3 regions of the Oceanobacillus locisalsi genome follow, and region 2 is predicted to be linked to each of the others. Evidence: riboswitches for the same ligand, from Rfam matches in the RefSeq annotation. Region 2 holds a riboswitch; each other region holds the start of a gene.
The links. Region 2 has a riboswitch for thiamine pyrophosphate ahead of ACFQ19_RS17580 (YkoF family thiamine/hydroxymethylpyrimidine-binding protein). Riboswitches for the same ligand answer to the same signal wherever they lie in the genome.
Positions count from the first base shown of each region.

Region 1 (6,395 bases), on a different contig from region 2:
TTTATTTTCATTGACAACCCCGATTCCTTCAATTGGTTCGGTATGATAGTTTTCTCCCAGCATTTCTACAACAAGGGCATCCTGTTTGGAAAATAGCGCTTCTGTTACTTCTTCCACGATGCTATAATCTATTTCTTTGTATCCTGCTTTCTCCTCTTCCGCTTCTTCTGTTCCGGAAATTCGCGTTAATAGCGACTGGAAACCTAAGTCCATAAACATATTACGAACAGATGCTGTGGAGAAGCCTTCATAAACAGCATCATCCAATTGAACGGTAATGGGCGAGTCCCGGTTAATGGTAGCTAAATCCTTACTCATTATCGCATCATCACGATAGGTTGTTAAATTTTCCTTCAGCTTTTTCCCGCTGACCTCATCTAAGTGTTCGTACACTTTCTCTAATGTATGAAACTGTGTTAACAGTTTGGTAGCTGTTTTTTCACCGATTCCCGGAACGCCAGGAATATTATCTGAACTGTCTCCCATCAGTCCTTTCAAATCCGTAATCTGTTCCGGGGTTACTTGCATCTTTTCGAATAGGTAAGAGGGTGTATAGTTTTCAATTTCACTGATTCCTTTTTTGGTCACCCGGACAGTCACCTGGTCCGATACAAGCTGCAGTAAATCTTTGTCGCCGGAGAACACGGTTATGTCCCATTCTTCGTTATCTGCCTGTTTCGATAATGTTCCAATAATATCATCTGCTTCATATTGATCCAGCTGGTAATGTTTAATACCAAACGCATCGAGCAGTTCTTTTAAGACAGGAAATTGTTCAGAAAGTTCCGGGGGTGTTTTTTCCCGGCCTCCTTTATATTCTTTATACGTTTCGTGGCGGAAAGTCGTTTTTCCTGCATCAAAAGCAACAAGCATATGTGTCGGCTGCTCTTCTTCTAAAATCCGAAGCAATATCGTAGTAAAACCATAGATACCATTGGTATAAACGCCTTTTTCATTATTTAACAGCGGCAACGCAAAAAAAGCGCGATAAATAATACTGTTGCCATCAATTAAGATCAGCTTTTGGGTCATCATTCTGTCTCCTTTATCTTTCATCGCTAATTGTAATCTTATTTTATCATGTTTAGAGAAAACTGCATAATGCGTATACGTAGGTTATCCTTTACTCCCTTATCTTATAACGGCAGTTCTTTCATTTATAAAGTGACACTTCCTTCCGTTACCCTACAAGAACAAAAGCCACCACCCGGGCGGTGATGACTTAAGGTTTTGGTATATATACATGGACTGCTGTTCCTTTGTCCACTTCACTTTCTAAAACAATTTCCCCTTGGTGAACCTCGACTATATGCTTTACTATAGCGAGTCCAAGGCCGGTTCCTCCCGTATTTCTGCTTCTGTCCTTATCCACTCTGTAAAAGCGTTCAAACACTCTGGAAGTCGCCTTTTGTTCAATACCGATTCCTGTATCCTCAATGAGAATATGAACACGTTCATTTTCTTCATTTATGCTTAAATGGATATTTCCTCCAGATGGTGTATAGTTAATCGCATTATCTACGAGATTGATAATAACCTGCTTCAATTTATCAGAATCTGCATACACGTCTGTATCCGGAGAAATCGATGTTGTAAAATCTAAATCTTTTTTTGCTGCTTTTTGTTCCAGTTGCGGCAGCACTTCATCTATCATTTGTTTCGCATTAAAACGCTCTTTTTCCAGTTGGAAATCTTCCCTTTCCAGGCGGGAAAGTTCTAACAGATCTTCTATAAGCAATTGCAGCCTGTGGCTTTCCTTATATATAATCTCAATAAACTCTTCTGCCGCTTGCTCATCATGTTGCTTTTCCTTTAATGTTTCCGCAAACCCACGTATAGACGTAATAGGTGTACGCAATTCATGAGAAACATTCGCAACAAAATCTTTACGCATTTTTTCTAACCGCTTCAATTCTGTTATATCATAAATAACCAGTACAGCCCCCTTAATCATATTATGCTCGTTAAAAACAGGTGCAGCAATAACTTCCATATAGTTTTTAGTCAGCCCGCGCTCGTTTTTAAACTGTTCTTTGACAGGCTGTTCATACAGAAATGTTTCTTGGACAACATTGTGCATGGCTTCATTTTCAAATACATCATAATATAAATGACCGCGATACTGTTTATCTTCCCCTTGAAACATTTCCAAGAAACCTCGATTCACCAGGTGAACGTACCCTTTTTCATCAATCAGCGCGAGGCCGTTTTTCATATTATCGATAATAGAAGTTAATTGCTCTGCCTGCATTTGTTCCTGAATCGTAATTTCATTCATATTCCGCGCTAATTTATTGATGTTTTTGCTTAATTGCTCCATTTCTTTACTATTACTGTTGTTAAAGCGGGCTGAATAATTTCCTTTAATCATTTCATTTACTGTTTTTGAGGCTTTATTAAGCGGTCTTGCGTATTTGTTATAAAATTGCATAAATATAATAGAAATCACTAAAAATTCTACTAATATAATAGCTATGATAAAAATCCAATTTCCTTGAGCTTGTACCATCAGCCACCCTGATAATATCAGGACCACCGTGATGCCAAGAATATTTGGAAACAATGGCTTTGAAAATAATATATGCATTTAAACCGGCTCCTCTAGTTTATAACCTAACCCACGAACTGTTTTGATATATACAGGCTTTTTAGAATCAGGTTCAATTTTATCCCGCAGATGGCTTACATGCACATCCACGATTCTCGTATCTCCCATGAAATCATAATCCCATACACTGCTGAGTAATTGATCTCGGGAAATGACTTTTCCTTTATGTTTAGCCAAATAGTACAGGAGTTCAAACTCTTTTCTTGTAAAAGTAATTAATTCTTCTTTTATTTCTGCTTCATAGCGCTCCGGGTAAATTGTTAAATCTTTTATTCGCAGAGACTGAAAATAATCCCCTTCCGGCCGCTGTGACCTCCTGATAATGGCCTTCACACGGGCAACCACTTCTTTCGGGCTGAACGGTTTTGTCAAATAATCATCTGCTCCGAGCTCCAGACCAAGGATTTTGTCAATTTCCTCATCTTTTGCTGTCAGCATTAAAATCGGTGTGTCCATATCATTTTTTCGAAGTTTCCTGCATACTTCTATCCCGTCTAATTTCGGGAGCATTAAATCTAAAATAATCAATTCATAGCGGTTAGATGAAGCTTTCTCGTAAGCCTCTTCCCCGTCGTATGCCACGTCTGTCGTAAACCCGGCATTCTCGATATTGTATTTTAGCAACGTCACAATGGATTGTTCATCATCTACGATTAGAATTTCTTTATCCATTTGGAAAATCCCCCCTTAATTCATATATACGTTCCCATTGATAAAAAATCCTTCTTTAAATAAGATTTTCTCGAAGGAAAAGGAACATAAAAATATATTGCTTTCATCTTTATTTTCTTTATTCTACCATTATTTAGCCAGATAGCCTATTCCATAACAGAATGTTAATAAAACTTAACAAAATTAACATTCTGTTGAAAAAGAGTAGAAGGTGTAAGGCTGCCGCTGCGGCGGACCGTTTTGCTTTCCGACGTACAACGGTTTTTGATGGAGCGAGTAACCGCAGTCCCAGGACGTCGGAAAGCGAAGGGCTTGGCCGGAGTAGTCGCTATACACCATATTCTGATCAAAAAATAAAAGAATGTTTAAACTTAACATGATAATAGAGAGCGTGTTCATCCTGAAACAGCAAGGTTTATATACTTATTCTTTAGTGCGAACGTTGAGAAAATGAAATAAAAATCCTGAAGCAAGGCATGCTGCAGGATTTTTGTGTGAGGGAGTTTTCTTTACATTTTTCCTACTAATGTTCTCGGCTGTTTATAAAACAAAAGAAATACAATAATAAGACTTAAAACAAAAGATGGAATCATATAAGATGAATTATAAATTAATGAATAGAGCCAGGCTGGCTGCCCTTCTACTGCTGAACCGAAGAACACCATTCCGGCAATATAATGACAAATAAAACGGGCTGCTGAACCCAGGAATACGCCTGTCAGAATGTAGATAAAAGATTTTTTTATCTGCTTCTTTTTCATATTGTCGATAACCTGCTTGGAAAACACTCCAGCCAGTCCGACAACAGTGAAAGCTAGCCCATATTCAATAATGCCCTGTACCGGGTGCAAGATATAAGCCGTACCTGTAGCCACCTGCAGTATTCCCCAGAGGAACCCGGACAATAAGCCTCCCTTTAATCCCCACCGGAAAGCAACAATAAAGACAGGAATCATTGCAAAAGATACAGACCCTCCTTGCGGCCAGAGTGTAAATCCAATTGGTAAAATATCCAGTAATAAAGCCAGTGCTGTAAAGATAGCTACTTCGACCAAAAACAATGTTTTATTTTTCAAATGTTTCTCCCCCATTTACATGAAACAATCATAATTTAATACTTTCCTAACGCACAAAAAAGTAATGCCAAGGGGAGTCTTCTTGATGGTCATGTTCTTCCAATAATCATAAAAGAACATTTTACACTCCGCTCACACATTACTTTTATATCCATCAAAAAGTCCACAATCCCTGCGCCAGCGTTAACTGACAGGTTCAAAGGGTCAGAACACAAACATGTCCACTCTCAGCCAAAGGCTCCCCTTGCAGGCTTTTTTATTCACTTTTTTGTATAAATGTAGTATAAATCACTTTTAGATAATTCGCAATAGACGTGATTACTTTTCCAGTTTCTTGGCTAGTTCTAAAAATTCCTGGACATCCTGTTTACATATTTCCATTGCATTTTCCCAGAAATCAGGTTTTGTCAGATCCACCTGCAGATGCTTTTCAGCAAGTTGTTCCACAGTCATCCGGCCGGTATCTCTTAATAATGTAATATATTTTTCTTCAAAATTACCTTCATATTCTTTCGCATATGCATAAATTCCCTGACTGAATAAATAACCGAATGTATAAGGGAAATTATAGAACGGTACATTGGTAATATGAAAATGCAGCTTGGACGCCCAAAAATGCGGGTCGTATTCAGACAAACTTTCGCAATACGCTTCTTTTTGTGCTTCTACCATAAGCTCATTCAACCGGTACGTGCTTACCATCCCCTGTTTGCGTTCTTTATAGAATTGTTTCTCGAATAAGAAGCGGGCATGGATATTCATAAAGAAAGCAATGCTGCGTGACACTTTATCTTCTAATAAGGTCAACTTTTCTTCATCTGTTTGAGCCATTTTTACCGACGCATCTGCGACAATCATTTCCGCAAACGTGGAAGCAGTTTCTGCCACATTCATGGCATAACCTTGATTTAACCCATTTACATCATTCATCACATACTGATGATAACCATGCCCTAATTCATGGGCCAGTGTCGCGATATTGGAAGGCGTTCCTGAGTAAGTCATAAAGATACGGGTCTGCTCACTGACAGGAAAGCTCGTACAGAAACCTCCAGGACGTTTCCCTGCCCGATCTTCCGCTTCAATCCAGCGTTTCTCAAATGCCATTTGTGCGAAATCCGCCATTTGCGGGCTGAAACTGCGGAATTGTTCCACAATAAAAGCCGCTCCCGCATCATAGCTCATCTTTTCTATATTTGACCGGATAGGAGCATGTACATCAAAAATGCTTAATTCGTCCAAACCCAGCAGAGAAGCTTTTTGGTGTAAGTAATTAACAAATAGCGGTTTGTGTTTTTCAATCGCTCCCCACATCGCATGCAACGTTTCTTGCTGCATCCGATTTTTCTCTAAGGGCTCTTTCAACACATTCTCCCAACCGTAATGTTTATAAGTTTGCAGCCGAAAGCCCGCCAAGTGATTTAACGTCTGTCCGAATAAAGCTTCATTCTTTTTCCATGCATCACTGATTTGGCGAAAAACATGCTCTCTTTGCGCACGATCAGCAGTGGATAATTTATTTGAGGCCTGTCCGACAGAGTAAGGCTGCACCTCTCCGTTCTCTTCTATATCGATTGTCATGTTGCCGACAACCGCTTCATACATCTGATTCCAGGCATGGTATCCATCTATTGCTAAATCGCTGATTAAAATTTCTTCGTTTTCCGACAATTGTTCACGTGCTCGTTCTCTCCTTTCAGTTAATATAAATTGCAGCGGTTTCATTGTGTCTTGTACAAGCAGCCGGTTCCACGCAGTATCTGTTATTGCTGCCAGTTTCTGATCAATTATTTTCGTAAGCGCGCTATACGCTGCTGCTATTTGAGCTCTTTTGGCAACATAGATTTCAGCTTGTTTATCTGTTACATCTTGGGCACTTAAACAACTGATATAAGCTCCCATCTCACGTACCTTTTTCGTTATCCGTTCTAAATCACATACGATCTTTTCCCAGTTTTCAACCGATCCATTCGTGTCCATACGTGTTACTTCTTCGGTCAATGTCTCAATCTCTTTGCTGATTTCATAGACAAATTGAT
Region 1 covers NZ_JBHTKK010000022.1:25,340-31,734, reverse strand. The annotation lists gene polA (DNA polymerase I) at 1-1,032, opposite strand, end outside; gene pnpS (two-component system histidine kinase PnpS) at 1,223-2,587, opposite strand; gene ACFQ19_RS15555 (response regulator transcription factor) at 2,588-3,280, opposite strand; gene thiT (energy-coupled thiamine transporter ThiT) at 3,790-4,356, opposite strand; TPP riboswitch at 4,508-4,611, opposite strand; gene ACFQ19_RS15545 (M3 family oligoendopeptidase) at 4,675-6,395, opposite strand, start outside.
Region 1: linked by a shared signal. The riboswitch ahead of thiT (energy-coupled thiamine transporter ThiT) and the one ahead of ACFQ19_RS17580 (YkoF family thiamine/hydroxymethylpyrimidine-binding protein) in region 2 are both predicted to bind thiamine pyrophosphate.

Region 2 (6,395 bases):
TCCATCCATGCTTGAGAAATCGAAAGAAAAGTATGGGAAGCTATTCCAAGGATTTGAGCCTGTTTCTTCCAAGCGAATTGGCCTGGCTTATCGAAAAAGTGTGTTTGGTGCGCAGACTGGACAGGCTTATAAGGTTTACTAGTCTATCTTTTGTAAGATGGAAAAAGGAATTAAGGGAACGTAATAAACGTTTGTTAAAAAAAGAGGTGTCTCTATGGAGCTTATCGGTATTTTAATTACTGCTGGTATTGTCTATTTCCTGTACAAAAAAAGGGTGATAAAAAATATTCGATTTCCCGTTATCAAAGTTGGATTTGTTACCAATCACCTGAAAAACAACCAGTTACGCATCCGCTATAAAAAATTTAATGGTATTTCCAATCATATTTTTGTTGTAGGTACAAATCAAAATGTGCATTTTGATTATGATGTCGTAGTAGAAAAGGGCTCGCTTGAATTAACATTCAGGCAGCGAAGGAATGTCGTTTTCCATAAAGAATTTCATCAGAGCGAAAAGGGATCTTTTTCTTTTACATCTTCACGGAAGAATTGTATGTTACTTGTTATTGGAAAACATACAAAAGGAAGCTGTCAGGTGGAATTGGATAGAGCAGATGAAGAAATCGCCAATTAGCTTCTCTTTCTATTTAGTTAGTAAAACAAGGAAGAGGTAGATTGCCTATCATGCAAGATCTACCTCTTCCTTATTAATTAACCCTGCCCGATCAGGCGAAGAAATCCAAGCTGATCCGATATAAAGAAGGCGAAACATAAGGCGACGAACATGGAAATGAAGAAAATCCAGTCTTTACTCGATATCGTTAATTGGTGATAAAAGGTGCGGTTGCGTTCCCCGGTAAACCCTTTGGATTCCATTGCAATCGCCACCCGCTCTGCCTTTCGAATCGAACTGGCAAGCAGCGGGATAATATATTGTTTGTTGTTCTGCCATTTTTGACGAAGCCCTTTTGTTCGCTGTACGCCGCGTATTTGATGTGCTTGCCTGATTAAATTAAGCTCCGTTTTAAAGGTAGGCAGAAAACGGTAACCTGCTAAAATACCATAGGTCAGTTTAGGGGAGAGCTTTGCCTGCTGCATTAAACTGAGCATAAATTTAGTCGGATCCGTCGTCAGGGCAAATAACAAGGATAATGAGATAAAGCATAACGATCGTAATGCCAGGCTGATTCCGACTTGAAAGCTTCCGGAGGTGATCTCGAACCATAGAAACTGAAAAACTACCGGACCGGTATTGTAAGATTCATCGGTATAAAGCATAGTCATCCAAGCCAGTCCAATGGCAAATAGTGAAAGCGGAATAAAAAACAATAGCCATTTTTTTAATGGTATATTAGTGAAAAATAAAGTTAGCATCAATATATATATCAAGAAAATAAGCGGCGTGATCATATCGAAAGCGAAACTTAATAGAATGCCTGGAATTAAAACTGCCAGTGCTTTTATCGTCGGATTAATCGATTGAATCATGGAACAATCGCCGCTTTGCTAGAGAACCTTTTATGATAAGGAGATCGAAGTCTCGCCTTATTTAAAAGCGGAGTCTGTTCCCATAAGTAATCAGGAGCCCCATCAAAAGCAATGCCGCCTTCGTTCAATACAACTGCCCGTTGGCAATGTTTGGCAACTAATTCCATATCATGGGTTACGATCATGACAGCAGTTCCTTGCTCTCTCAAATTGTGAATAATATCCAGCAGCTCCTTGGTCGTCTGATGATCCTGCCCGTACGTTGGTTCGTCAAAGAATAATAGATCAGGGGTTTCATCCAGCATGGTTGCCACACTTAAGCGCCGCTTCTGGCCGCCGCTTAACATAAAAGGATTACGAGCCTGATGCTTTTCTAAATGTAATAATTTCAATAAGGCAGAAGCTCTGCTTTCCAATTGCTTTGCCGGCATGCCATTTAATTGCATACCAAATGTTATTTCCTGATAAACGGCGTCGCGTATAAACTGATGTTCCGGCTGTTGAAAAACAAAACCGGTCCGTTTTCTTAATTCATGTTCTGACCATGCATTTAGATTTTTCTGATGCAAGGTTATCTGACCGTCCTGAGGCTGTTTTAATCGCGTGAGCAACTGCAGCAATGTAGATTTGCCCGCACCATTCTCACCTAAGATTGCCATTAATTCACCTGGATAAATAGAGAACGACACATAATTTAAGATCGATTGTTTTTTATATTGAAAAGCGAGCTGATCAACCTCCATAATAGGTGCTGAATCGTATTCATGAATGGCTGGTAATGCTTGCTCCAGTTCTTTCCGATAGGCCGGCGGAAAGGCAATATGATGGGCGTGCAATTCCTCCCGATAGGCTGAAAAAACCGTAGCTGGCTGATCATCGATAACTACTTGGCTGGCATGGTTTAATACCAGCATCCGATCTGCATAATCCACCCAATCTTCAGCTTGATGTTCAATGACCAGCACCCCTTGCTGCAATTCCTTTTGAAGCCGCATTATAGTTTCAATGAATTCAAGTCTGGAAACCGGGTCTAAATTGGCTGTTGGTTCATCTAAAATTAAATAATCTGGTTCCATCAGCAATACAGAGGCCAAGGCAATTTTCTGCTTCTGTCCTCCTGATAAATCATGGATTTTATGATAGAGAAAATCTTGCATGCCTACTTGTTTTAGTGCTGTTAAGATACGCATATACATTTCTTCTCTTGGTATGGCCATGTTTTCTAAGACAAAAGCTAATTCATCCTCGACACGAATCATACAAAATTGACTCTCTGGATCCTGAAAAACAATGCCGACCTTTTGGTTAAGCTTGCCTTTTGCGTAATCTTGTGTGGCTCTTCCTTGAAAAAGAATCTCGCCTTTCGTTGTTCCTTCTACAGCTTCTGGGTATAGCCCATTAAGGCAGAGGGCAAGAGTGCTTTTACCCGCACCGCTCGCCCCCATCAATAGAGTAACTTCATCCGCATAAAGAGAAACAGTAAGCTGGTTGATAACGGCTTCTGCTTGATCTTGATAGAAAAAAGAAAAATCATTCAATTGGAATAAAGGGTTACGATGCGCTTGATTGCTCATGTCGCTTCTGCCTCTCCTTTCCTAACGGGTAACCGCTCAGTGCTCCTGTAGCTGCTAATTGATCGGCGATATATTTTCCTAATAAACCGGCAATCAGCGCACCACTAATAACACGGGTAATAAACATGGCGATAACAAGCCAGTTCGTATAGGCGTCATACCCGGACATAAAGTAAGCATAAGGAAAGCTTACCGTGGCTGCCAACATACCTGACAGGATCAAAACTCGCAGGCGGTAATCTTTCCACCTTGTGAGAGCAAAGCCAAGTTCTGCGCCAAGACCTTGTACCATACCGGATAAAATCAAAGTTGGTCCTGCAGTAGAGCCGACTAACACCTCTGTTAGTGCTGCAATGGTCTCTGAGGTAAAAGCTACCCCGGGTTTTCGAATAATATAAGCAGCAATAATCGAGACAATAAACCAGACACCAAAGATGAGCTCATAGCTGAGCGGTCCCAATCCAAACGGTGTCAAGACGCCGTACAGCACATTTCCCACTCCGAAAAAAGCAAGGTAGATCAGTCCAAAAACAACTCCAAGAATGGACATCAAAACGATATCTTTCAATTTCCATTGTTTCATGATTATTGCTCCTGTTCTTTTGGATTAGAAGGGCTGTTTGCTGAAATCGTAAACGTCATCGTCACATGTGAAACTACATCCTGCACCTGCTCGAAGGATTGCTGTAAAACGCGGAAAATATCATGCACATCCCCGTCTAATCTTGTCGCATAATGGGCGTGACTGACAGACACTTCCGTAGTTTTGGACCAATCGATCTGCTGATATATTTTTTCCATATAATCTTCTTCGCCTAAAGGATATAGAGAGAATTTACATCCGGCTTGCTGCTGAACCGCTTTCGAAGAGGATTCATTCATCAGCTCGTTACTCTCATCCATATAGACATCAGCCGTTGAGTCGCCAGGGCAGCCGATGGAATACGTGCCGCTCATCGCGACATGCTTCCCTGTTTTAGCAGCATGAAGAAAAAGCGCTTTTGTAACGTCAAAAATATGCACTCTTTTGCCTCTGATACATGTCGTTACATCATCGGTTGATTTCCACACCTTTGACATGTCAACTTCTTCTAATGTTGATAAAATAACCTCCGCAAAATCATCGCTCATCGGAAACAGCGTAAATTGACACCCTGCAATTCGACTTGTACCACATTCGATCGTCATTTCCATACCTCCAATAATATTTATCCATAAAAAAACTGCACTCCGATGGGAATGCAGTTTGTACGTATGTATGAAAAATGTAGCATCAATAAAACGATTGACATACGGTCCACTACACTTCCCCACGCTGGTATTATCCAGATCGGGTATTAAGGGTCAGGTTTTCACCTTCTCAGCTATTTAAAAAAGCTCCCCTAGTGAGATTCGGTTTATGCAGTTGTTATGGTAATTCATATCATATCTAAATTAGTATAAGTTGTAAAGAGGCTTGAGAACCTTCAAAATTTAATACGATCATCTCTAATAGGATGATGTTTTTATATAAAAGCATTATATTGAATATTTTTAAAAAATCAAATAATCCTCTATAATAAAAAAGGAGAGGGGATGTTAATGTGGATATTCAAAAAATAGTTATTGTCAGCCCGATGATAAAGGAATTAAAAGAACACATAGAACAATATAAACTAGACAAAAACATTCGTTACGTAACCGAAGATGTTTTGACTGAAGAAGACCTGGATTGGGCAGATGTTTTTTGCGGTTTTCAAGTACAGAAAGATACTGACTATAGTAAAGTAAAATGGGTACATTCTCTGGGAGCCGGCGTCGATGGTTTTTTGTATCATCAGGACTGGAATGAAAACGTATTATTAACGCGGACCGTTTGCTCGTTTGGGCAGCGTATTGGAGAGTATTGTCTGAGTTATATTCTAAAGGATACCCAAGAACATGCCACTTTTGCAGCACAGCAGGAGAACAAAGTGTGGCGCGAAGTTACTCCTGCGCTATTGGATGCGAAAATAGCAGTGATTTATGGAACCGGCGAAATTGGCAGTACAGTAGCTAATATATTGACGGGGTTTGGAATGAAGGTGTATGGCATATCTTTAAGCGGGAAGCAGAAGCCGGCTTTTGAACAAGTGGCAGCTGCTAGTTCCAATAACTCGTTGATGAAAGAAGCTGATTATGTCATAAATACATTGCCATTAACCGATAAAACAGCTGATTTATTTGATAAATCATTCTTTAACCAAGTTGGGCATATCGGGTTTATCAATGTGGGCAGAGGAAAGTCTGTCGTTGAGGACGACTTGATAGAAGCAATCGATAAGGAGCAGGTGCGATTTGCGGTGCTGGATGTTTGCCGCGAAGAGCCGTTGCCGGAAACGCATGCCTTTTGGAGGCATCCAAATATAACAGTCACGCCGCATATATCCGCTGTGACGACTGCTAAAGAAGCGGCGGATTGTTTTGTTGATACACTGCATAAGGTTGAAGCGGGAGAAGTGTTGGAAAATAAAGTAGATGTTCAAAAAGGATATTGAAAATATTTTTACATGTATTGCTATTTACAGAGTCCAAATGCGAATCAATGATTACAATTTTGACGATGTATAAAAAATAAAACTCCTCAGAAACTATACGATGTACATTATGTTTTGATGTTTATTCATACAAAAAAAGGGAAATATACAATGGGTGTAGGAAATTGTATGTTTTAAGAAGTAGTTCAAGGAGGAGTTTAGATTGAGAGTACAAGATAAAGTAACGCTCATCACAGGAGCTGGAACAGGTATTGGAAAAGAAACAGCTCATTTATTTGCAAAAGAAGGCGCAAAGCTTATTTTGACAGATGTCAATGTGGAGGGTATACAAGAAACAGAAAAAGAAGTAAAGGATCTTGGAGCAGAGGCTATTTCGATAAAGCATGATGTCAGTCAGGAAGCGGATTGGCAAGAAGTTGTTCAAAAAGCAGTGGACCAGTTTGGTACAATTGATGTCTTGTTTAACAACGCTGGTATCTATATTATTAAGCCAGTCACCGAAATTGAATTAGATACATGGAATAAATTAATGAATATCAATGTGACAGGTACTTTCTTAGGTATGAAACATGTGCTTCCAGTGATGCAGAAGCAAAAAAGTGGCTCCATTATCAACGCTTCTTCTGTTGCAGGACTTGGCGGAGCTCCTGGACATGCATTATACGGTGCAAGCAAAGGAGCAGTCCGTATTATGAGTAAGGATGTTGCGATGGAAGTTGCTAAAGATCAGATTCGTGTGAACTCTATCCATCCCGGTTATATTGATACGCAGATGGCAGATTATGGCGCGGAGCAACAAGGAAAATCTACGGAAGAA
Region 2 covers NZ_JBHTKK010000028.1:40,590-46,984, forward strand. The annotation lists gene ACFQ19_RS17555 (short chain dehydrogenase) at 1-142, shown strand, start outside; gene ACFQ19_RS17560 (hypothetical protein) at 215-634, shown strand; gene ACFQ19_RS17565 (energy-coupling factor transporter transmembrane component T family protein) at 712-1,488, opposite strand; gene ACFQ19_RS17570 (ABC transporter ATP-binding protein) at 1,485-3,062, opposite strand; gene ACFQ19_RS17575 (ECF transporter S component) at 3,040-3,648, opposite strand; gene ACFQ19_RS17580 (YkoF family thiamine/hydroxymethylpyrimidine-binding protein) at 3,648-4,250, opposite strand; TPP riboswitch at 4,353-4,456, opposite strand; gene ACFQ19_RS17585 (D-2-hydroxyacid dehydrogenase) at 4,646-5,578, shown strand; gene ACFQ19_RS17590 (SDR family NAD(P)-dependent oxidoreductase) at 5,781-6,395, shown strand, end outside.

Region 3 (6,395 bases), on a different contig from region 2:
AATAACACCTTCCTCTCCATGTGATAGTTACTCTTTACCCTTCTTTTTAACTTATAAACTTGGATTCTATCGATATTTCTATTTTTTAATATAATTGTAAAGAAAATGAAAAAATAGAAATATTTTTTGTTCTGTAAAGTCATGTTCTTCTAGCGTATGCGACTATCCATATAAAACTATCGGTTCGTCACGACTAAATCATCGGATGCCAGTGGACGCAAAACAGAAAAAAGTAAATTGTTGCATCAAAAAACGCATTATACTGAATGACAGTTGCCCCACGTGCGCAGCTACTTTAGCCGCTACCGCAGACTTTCCTGCACCACTTCCTTCATCCAGAGATACCGCCAAAGGCTTGGTTCGCCCTTCTAGACGTGTTTGTATAGCGGTTACAATTTGCTGCACAGCTTCTTTTGGTATTGATGTTTATCTCCCGCTGGATCCAATAGAAATATCTAGACGGAATATTATATTTATACTATACAACTTGTTTTTCACTTAAAGCTTATTCATTTCTTACTTTCAGAAAACCAGTTTTCAAATGTATAAGCCATTTCCCAAAAGCGGAGTTCATACTCTTTTGCTATAATAAATTGTTCTTTAACTTTCTCCTTTTCCCTGTCGCTCATATCTTCAACGAGGGTATTGAGCAAATCAATCATGTCATTCGTTGAATCTTGGAATCTGTCACTTGCATACATGTTAATCCAGTTACGATAAATTTCCAGATCTGGTGTTGCATGCTCATTCTCTTTTCCGATGTCCGCGTATAACCAATAGCACGGTAATATTGCCGCAATGGTATGTGCCAAATTTCCAGACATTGTTGCCCGATATAAATGCGACGTATATGCATAAGCAGTTGGAGCTGGTTTAAAATTATCCATGTCCTCTTTTGTAATATGTAATATCTTCGCGTGTTCGTTGTGTACAGTTAATTCCGCTTCTGCTGTAAAACGCGCTTTATCTGCTAAAAGAGCAGTTAGTTTAAAATCTTCTGCTTGGGATGCAGCAATCGCGTGCACCTTACCATAATGTTTTAAATAGTAAATATCTTGCAGAATATAGTACTTAAATGTTTCCAGCGGTAAATCTCCCTTTACAATACCTTGCACAAATGGATGATTTAAACTTTTCTCCCAGCTTTCTTTCGTTGCATGACGTAATTCCTCTGTAAATTTCATAAAAATTCCTCCCTTTCATCTTTTCTAAAGACGAGCGGAAGGAATATTGACATATAAAATATACGCACATAAAAATAGCGTGTGATTGCTGCTTATTCCACTTCCCTCCGCCGGCCTTAACCAGATCAGGTTCTAAGGGTGCTAAATGTACATTTATCTCAGCCGTTATGGCGCCCCTGGTAGAAAATTTGAATTATTCGATTATCTATTATGGTAACAAAACAAAATGGCAAGTCAAGTTTATGAAAGTACTTGTTTTATCCACTTCTTCATTTCGCTGTTTTTGTATATCTTGGCATTGCTTTATAATATACGCTATTACAAAATGGAGGAAATCCCTATCAAATTTCTAACGTCTCTATATGTTGGTTGGGGGTAACACAATGAGCAAGCTGAGAAATTAACAAAACGATTTGATAGAGAAACCTCATAACTGAATGATAATGATTATCATTGTCATTGTCAATGTATAATGCCAATATTTTTAATTTATTTAAAAAAAGGAAGTACATAATTGATTTCTTATGAAACAAATTACATACTCCCCCCTTCATAGTTCAGATTCAACGTCAACAAACTCTCGCAATAGCGGTGATTACTTCCATAAATTCTTTTTTATTCGAGTTCTTTCTCTTCCACCTCACCCGTTTCTTTATCTACCAAATACCAGCCTATCGTGTTTGTCATCTGCACCTCATCATCTTCTCCTGCATATACAAATGCTTGAATATTAAAATACCCATCTTCATCTTCATGGACCATGGTTTTCACATCTTCCCGAGAAACGTCTTCATGCTCATCCACATAATCAAACACTGCGCTTGTAGCATCTTCTTCTGTCAATTCGGTATTTTCCTCTTGCTCGCTTGTATCCGATGCCTCTTTGGATGAGTTATTATTATCTTCTGCGTTATTTGTATTGTCGCTTCCTTCCTCCAACAATGGGTAAACGGAAATAACCTGGTCTGTTTCGTTCACAAGTTTAAGTTCCTCGACTTGAAAGTCAAGTGCAGCTAATTGAAGGACTTGTTCAAAATCTTCACGCTCTTGTTGAGACGCTTCTGCTCCGTCATTGATATGATACGTTACAGTGGCTTGATCCTCATCAATCCTTGCTTCTTCGATTTCCAAGCCTTCGTAAATCCCGGAGCGATAAGACCCGTCATCGTTCGTGGCGGTAGTCATCGCTTCAACAGTCTGCCCGAAATCAAGCAATTCGCCATCCTCCGCAAAGATTTCTTCTTCCGCTACAGCGCCGCTTATATAAGTGTGTTCCCCTCGCTCTGTTTCTTCTGGAGACATAACATAGTATCCACGATTGGGCTCTTGTTCGATGTCAACAGGATCCTGCCATTGATTTTCAGCAAAAACCAGTCCTCTCTCTCCATCCTGATTAAAAAGATTAAATTCATCTAATCCATATCGGAAACCGATCTCATTTAACGCTTCCCAAAACATCGCTGACTCCGTCGATGCCATACTTAAATCATCATCTTCGTTAAAATATAAATTTGCCTCTGTTCCATCGACCTCAAAATTAGTTGTAGCAGAGAACAAGTCACGTTGCGAAGGATCACTTTCCATTAATGATTGATGTATACGCTCCTCCCGTGTCATCTCATCCGCTGTCCGTGTGAAGTAAAGCAATAAATCTGTTCCATCCAGCCACTCGGCATGAATCAGGTAATCACCGGAGACTTGTTCTTCTGTATACTCCTGTTCTTCTGCTTCGTTATCGGAATGGTCGTTTGCCTCCTCGTTTTCCGCCGGGTTCTCATCAGATGCAGCGCCCTCCTCTGGGTTGTTTGATTCTGTCTCATTTACATCTTCCTCTGAATCTGCCTCATTGTTTGACGGTGTTTCATCTGCAGAATCTGTTTCATTTGTATTATTGCATGCCGCCAATACGAAACTAAATAAAAACAGTCCGAAAACAACGCCTATTTTTTTCAAAATACCCCCTCCAAAATCATGGCTTCGTTATTAGAACTATTCCCGGGATTTAAAAAATAAAACTGTGTTTGTTTTTTTGAGGTTGGATGCGTTGCTGTGTATATGTAGAAAATGCTAATTTTTATTTGAAACCATAAAAATAAACAACTATTCCTCACTATGCAATTGATGACCTTATTGATGAAAGAGCAAAATCTGCATTGGGATGAATGAAATAAAGAGAAAAACACTCTATAATAGTTGGGTAGAAATAGTAAGAAAATATACCTGGAAAGCAACTGCAAGAAAGGTGGGATTGCGCCATGATTTTTCGTTCAAAAGTAGACGGTTTTTTCGTAACGTTTATGTCCATCGTGATTTTATTAATAGGTGCTGTAACGCTGCTGCCTCCACTCATTGATAATGAGGCATCCACAGCCGTCGTCATAATAATGACTGCTATCTGTATTATTGTAGCAGGATCCTTGTTATGGATGTCTTTTTCAATCAAGTATATTTTTTATGACAATTATCTGTTAGTGAAAGGCGGACCACTCAAAAGTAAAATCCCCTATCAAAGCATAAGAAAAATTTCACCGACAACAGATATCTTTACTGGTTATCGCATTTTATCTGCCCGAAATGGTCTTGAATTATTTTACGATGCAGCCATACTTGGCAGTGTAAAAATTTCGCCAAAGTATAGAAGAGAATTTATTACGGAGTTAAAAAAGCGATGTCCGAATGTACATATTCAGGAATAAAACTTTATCATCGGTAAAAGAACCCCAACGATTTTCTGACACGTCGGGGTTCTTTTATCTATTCATTTCATAAATACCTTGCCCATTTTTGTTTAAAACGATTCAAAACAGCCGTGAAATAGCACTTGCCTGCCAATCTATAGCGGAAGCGTCACCGGCTGTAAAGGAATTTCTTCATATTGCAAAAGATGTTTCCTATTGAAGGGAATGTAAAATAGGATAGGTGACTTGGGGAAAATGAACCCGTAAAGAAGGAAACTGACTTTACTTAAAATATTAAAAACCTGGTGATTTTATTTGAAATCGCCAGGTTTTTTTGATGTGTTTCTATGTTTAGTCATTACTAACAGGATAATTTTCCAGAACAGATAATAAAGTGTGTGGTATTCTTCGTATTCTATGAGAACTGTTTATTTAGTTCTACAACCATTGCTCCCATTTTGGGTTTCATTGGCTGGAATACGTTGTCGACACCATTCTTCTCTAACTCAGCTGCAGTCACCTTTCCTATTGCCGCTGCTAAAACTCTCTGATTAAAGGCTGCTGCCAATTCCTCCTTGTCATTCTTCATAAATAGGTTTCGCACTTGTGTTTTACTAGTAAAAACAACAGCATCTACATGTTGAAGAATGATTGTTTCTTTCAGTGTCGATAAAACCTGTTGGGCTGGTTCTTTATAGGAATATGGTTTAGATAAATAAACATCATAACCGAGCTGCTCGAGACTTCTTTTTAAATACGCATCGTCTTCATTATATGTCTGTAAATAAACTTGTTTTCCTTCACCCTGTTTTGCAGGAGGTAACAATTCAAGTAAATTCTCCATTGTTCCATCTGCAGAAAGAATGCTTGGTGTCAGTTGATGCTGCTTCAGCCACTTTGTCGTTTTACTACCGCGAATCGCGAGTTTTGAGCTTTTTAGTTTGTCTATGAAGCTATGATGGATATGAAGATTCTGTGCAGATTGTTCTAGCGTTTCTGCTCCTATTCCGGTAGTTAAGATTATTAAGTCAAATGTGTTTTCAACCAGTGTTTTTACATCGTGCTCACAAATCGAATCATTAAGCTGATACGCTCCTTGAATCGGTAATTGAATGGTGTTCCCACCTTGTTTACGAATCATCGTATCGATTGCTTCTGCCTGACGAGTTGCAGCAACAGCCACTTTCTTTCCATTAAGTCCGTTCATATATTTCTCCTTTTTTAGTCATTTTTATATTATTTATAATTATCTTCATCCATCTCTTCCATCGCTCGTTTATTGATATTATAACATAGTGGCATCTCGATAGTTTGAAATCTTTTTTTATTTTTTCTGATAGTTATTTAGAAAAAGCTGTTTATCTACAAGAAACAGGGAAATAAGCAGCTCTTACCTCTGAAAAAATTTAGCTAATTATATCGTTATGGTTATGGATCATTTTTATTTCGTATTATTCTCTAAACGGTTTCTTTCCCCTTTGATAGACCAAATCACAATAGGAATAAGTATCAAAGATAAAACACCACCCACAAGCGACAACAACTCGTAACTTGAACCAGCAACTACCATTCCTGACATTGCACCTCCACTTGCACCAGCTAATGCAATAAACACATCCACTGTTCCTTGCGTTTTCGCACGCGTTTCAGGCTCCGTGGAATCAACGATTAAAGCTGTACCGCTTATTAAACCAAAATTCCATCCTAAACCGAGCAAAATCAGTGCCACTGTCATGAAAAATAAAGAACTTCCAGGAGCAATGGCTGCGACAACTCCTGCAAGAAGCAACGTAGCTCCAGAAGCAATTGCCATCACAGTACGGCCGACCTTATCTACAAGTACTCCTGTAATGAGTGACGGCAAATACATTGCACCGACATGAAAACCGATTACGAGTCCTATCGCTCGCAGACTATGTCCATGGTTTCCCATATGAATAGGAGTCATTGTCATAATGGCAATCATCACAATTTGACTCAGTACCATGATGATTGCCCCGACAATTATTCCTTTTTTATGAATCAGGTTCTTTTGAATATGAGAATCTTGTGCCTTATGATGTTTATTTGCATTTATTTCTAACGCAATCATGAATGAATCTGGACGTAAAAAGATAAATAAGAAAATACCTGCCAATATAAAGGCGATTGCCGATAAAATAAACGGCCCAGCTAATTCAGGCACACCAATAGACCGTGCAAAATCCCCCATCACATCCACTAAGTTCGGGCCAGCAACGGCCCCAAAAGTTGTAGCAACCATCGCCATGCTTACAGCAGTACCTCGTTGTTTATTCGTTGCCAAATCTGTACCAGCATAACGTGCCTGTAAGTTGGTTGCAGTACCTGCACCATATATGAGTAAAGCAGCGAATAATAAAACAACACTATTTAAAACAGCGGCAAGCACTACACCTATTGCTCCAATTCCGCCCGTTATAAAACCTGTCGCCAACCCCATCCGTCTTCCGAAGCGATTGGAAAGTCTTCCTACCACCAATGCAGCTCCTGCTGATCCTAAAGTGAATAAAGC
Region 3 covers NZ_JBHTKK010000029.1:4,875-11,269, forward strand. The annotation lists gene tenA (thiaminase II) at 510-1,184, opposite strand; TPP riboswitch at 1,270-1,372, opposite strand; gene ACFQ19_RS17645 (hypothetical protein) at 1,800-3,137, opposite strand; gene ACFQ19_RS17650 (PH domain-containing protein) at 3,440-3,880, shown strand; gene ACFQ19_RS17655 (uroporphyrinogen-III synthase) at 4,278-5,069, opposite strand; gene ACFQ19_RS17660 (MFS transporter) at 5,304-6,395, opposite strand, start outside.
Region 3: linked by a shared signal. The riboswitch ahead of tenA (thiaminase II) and the one ahead of ACFQ19_RS17580 (YkoF family thiamine/hydroxymethylpyrimidine-binding protein) in region 2 are both predicted to bind thiamine pyrophosphate.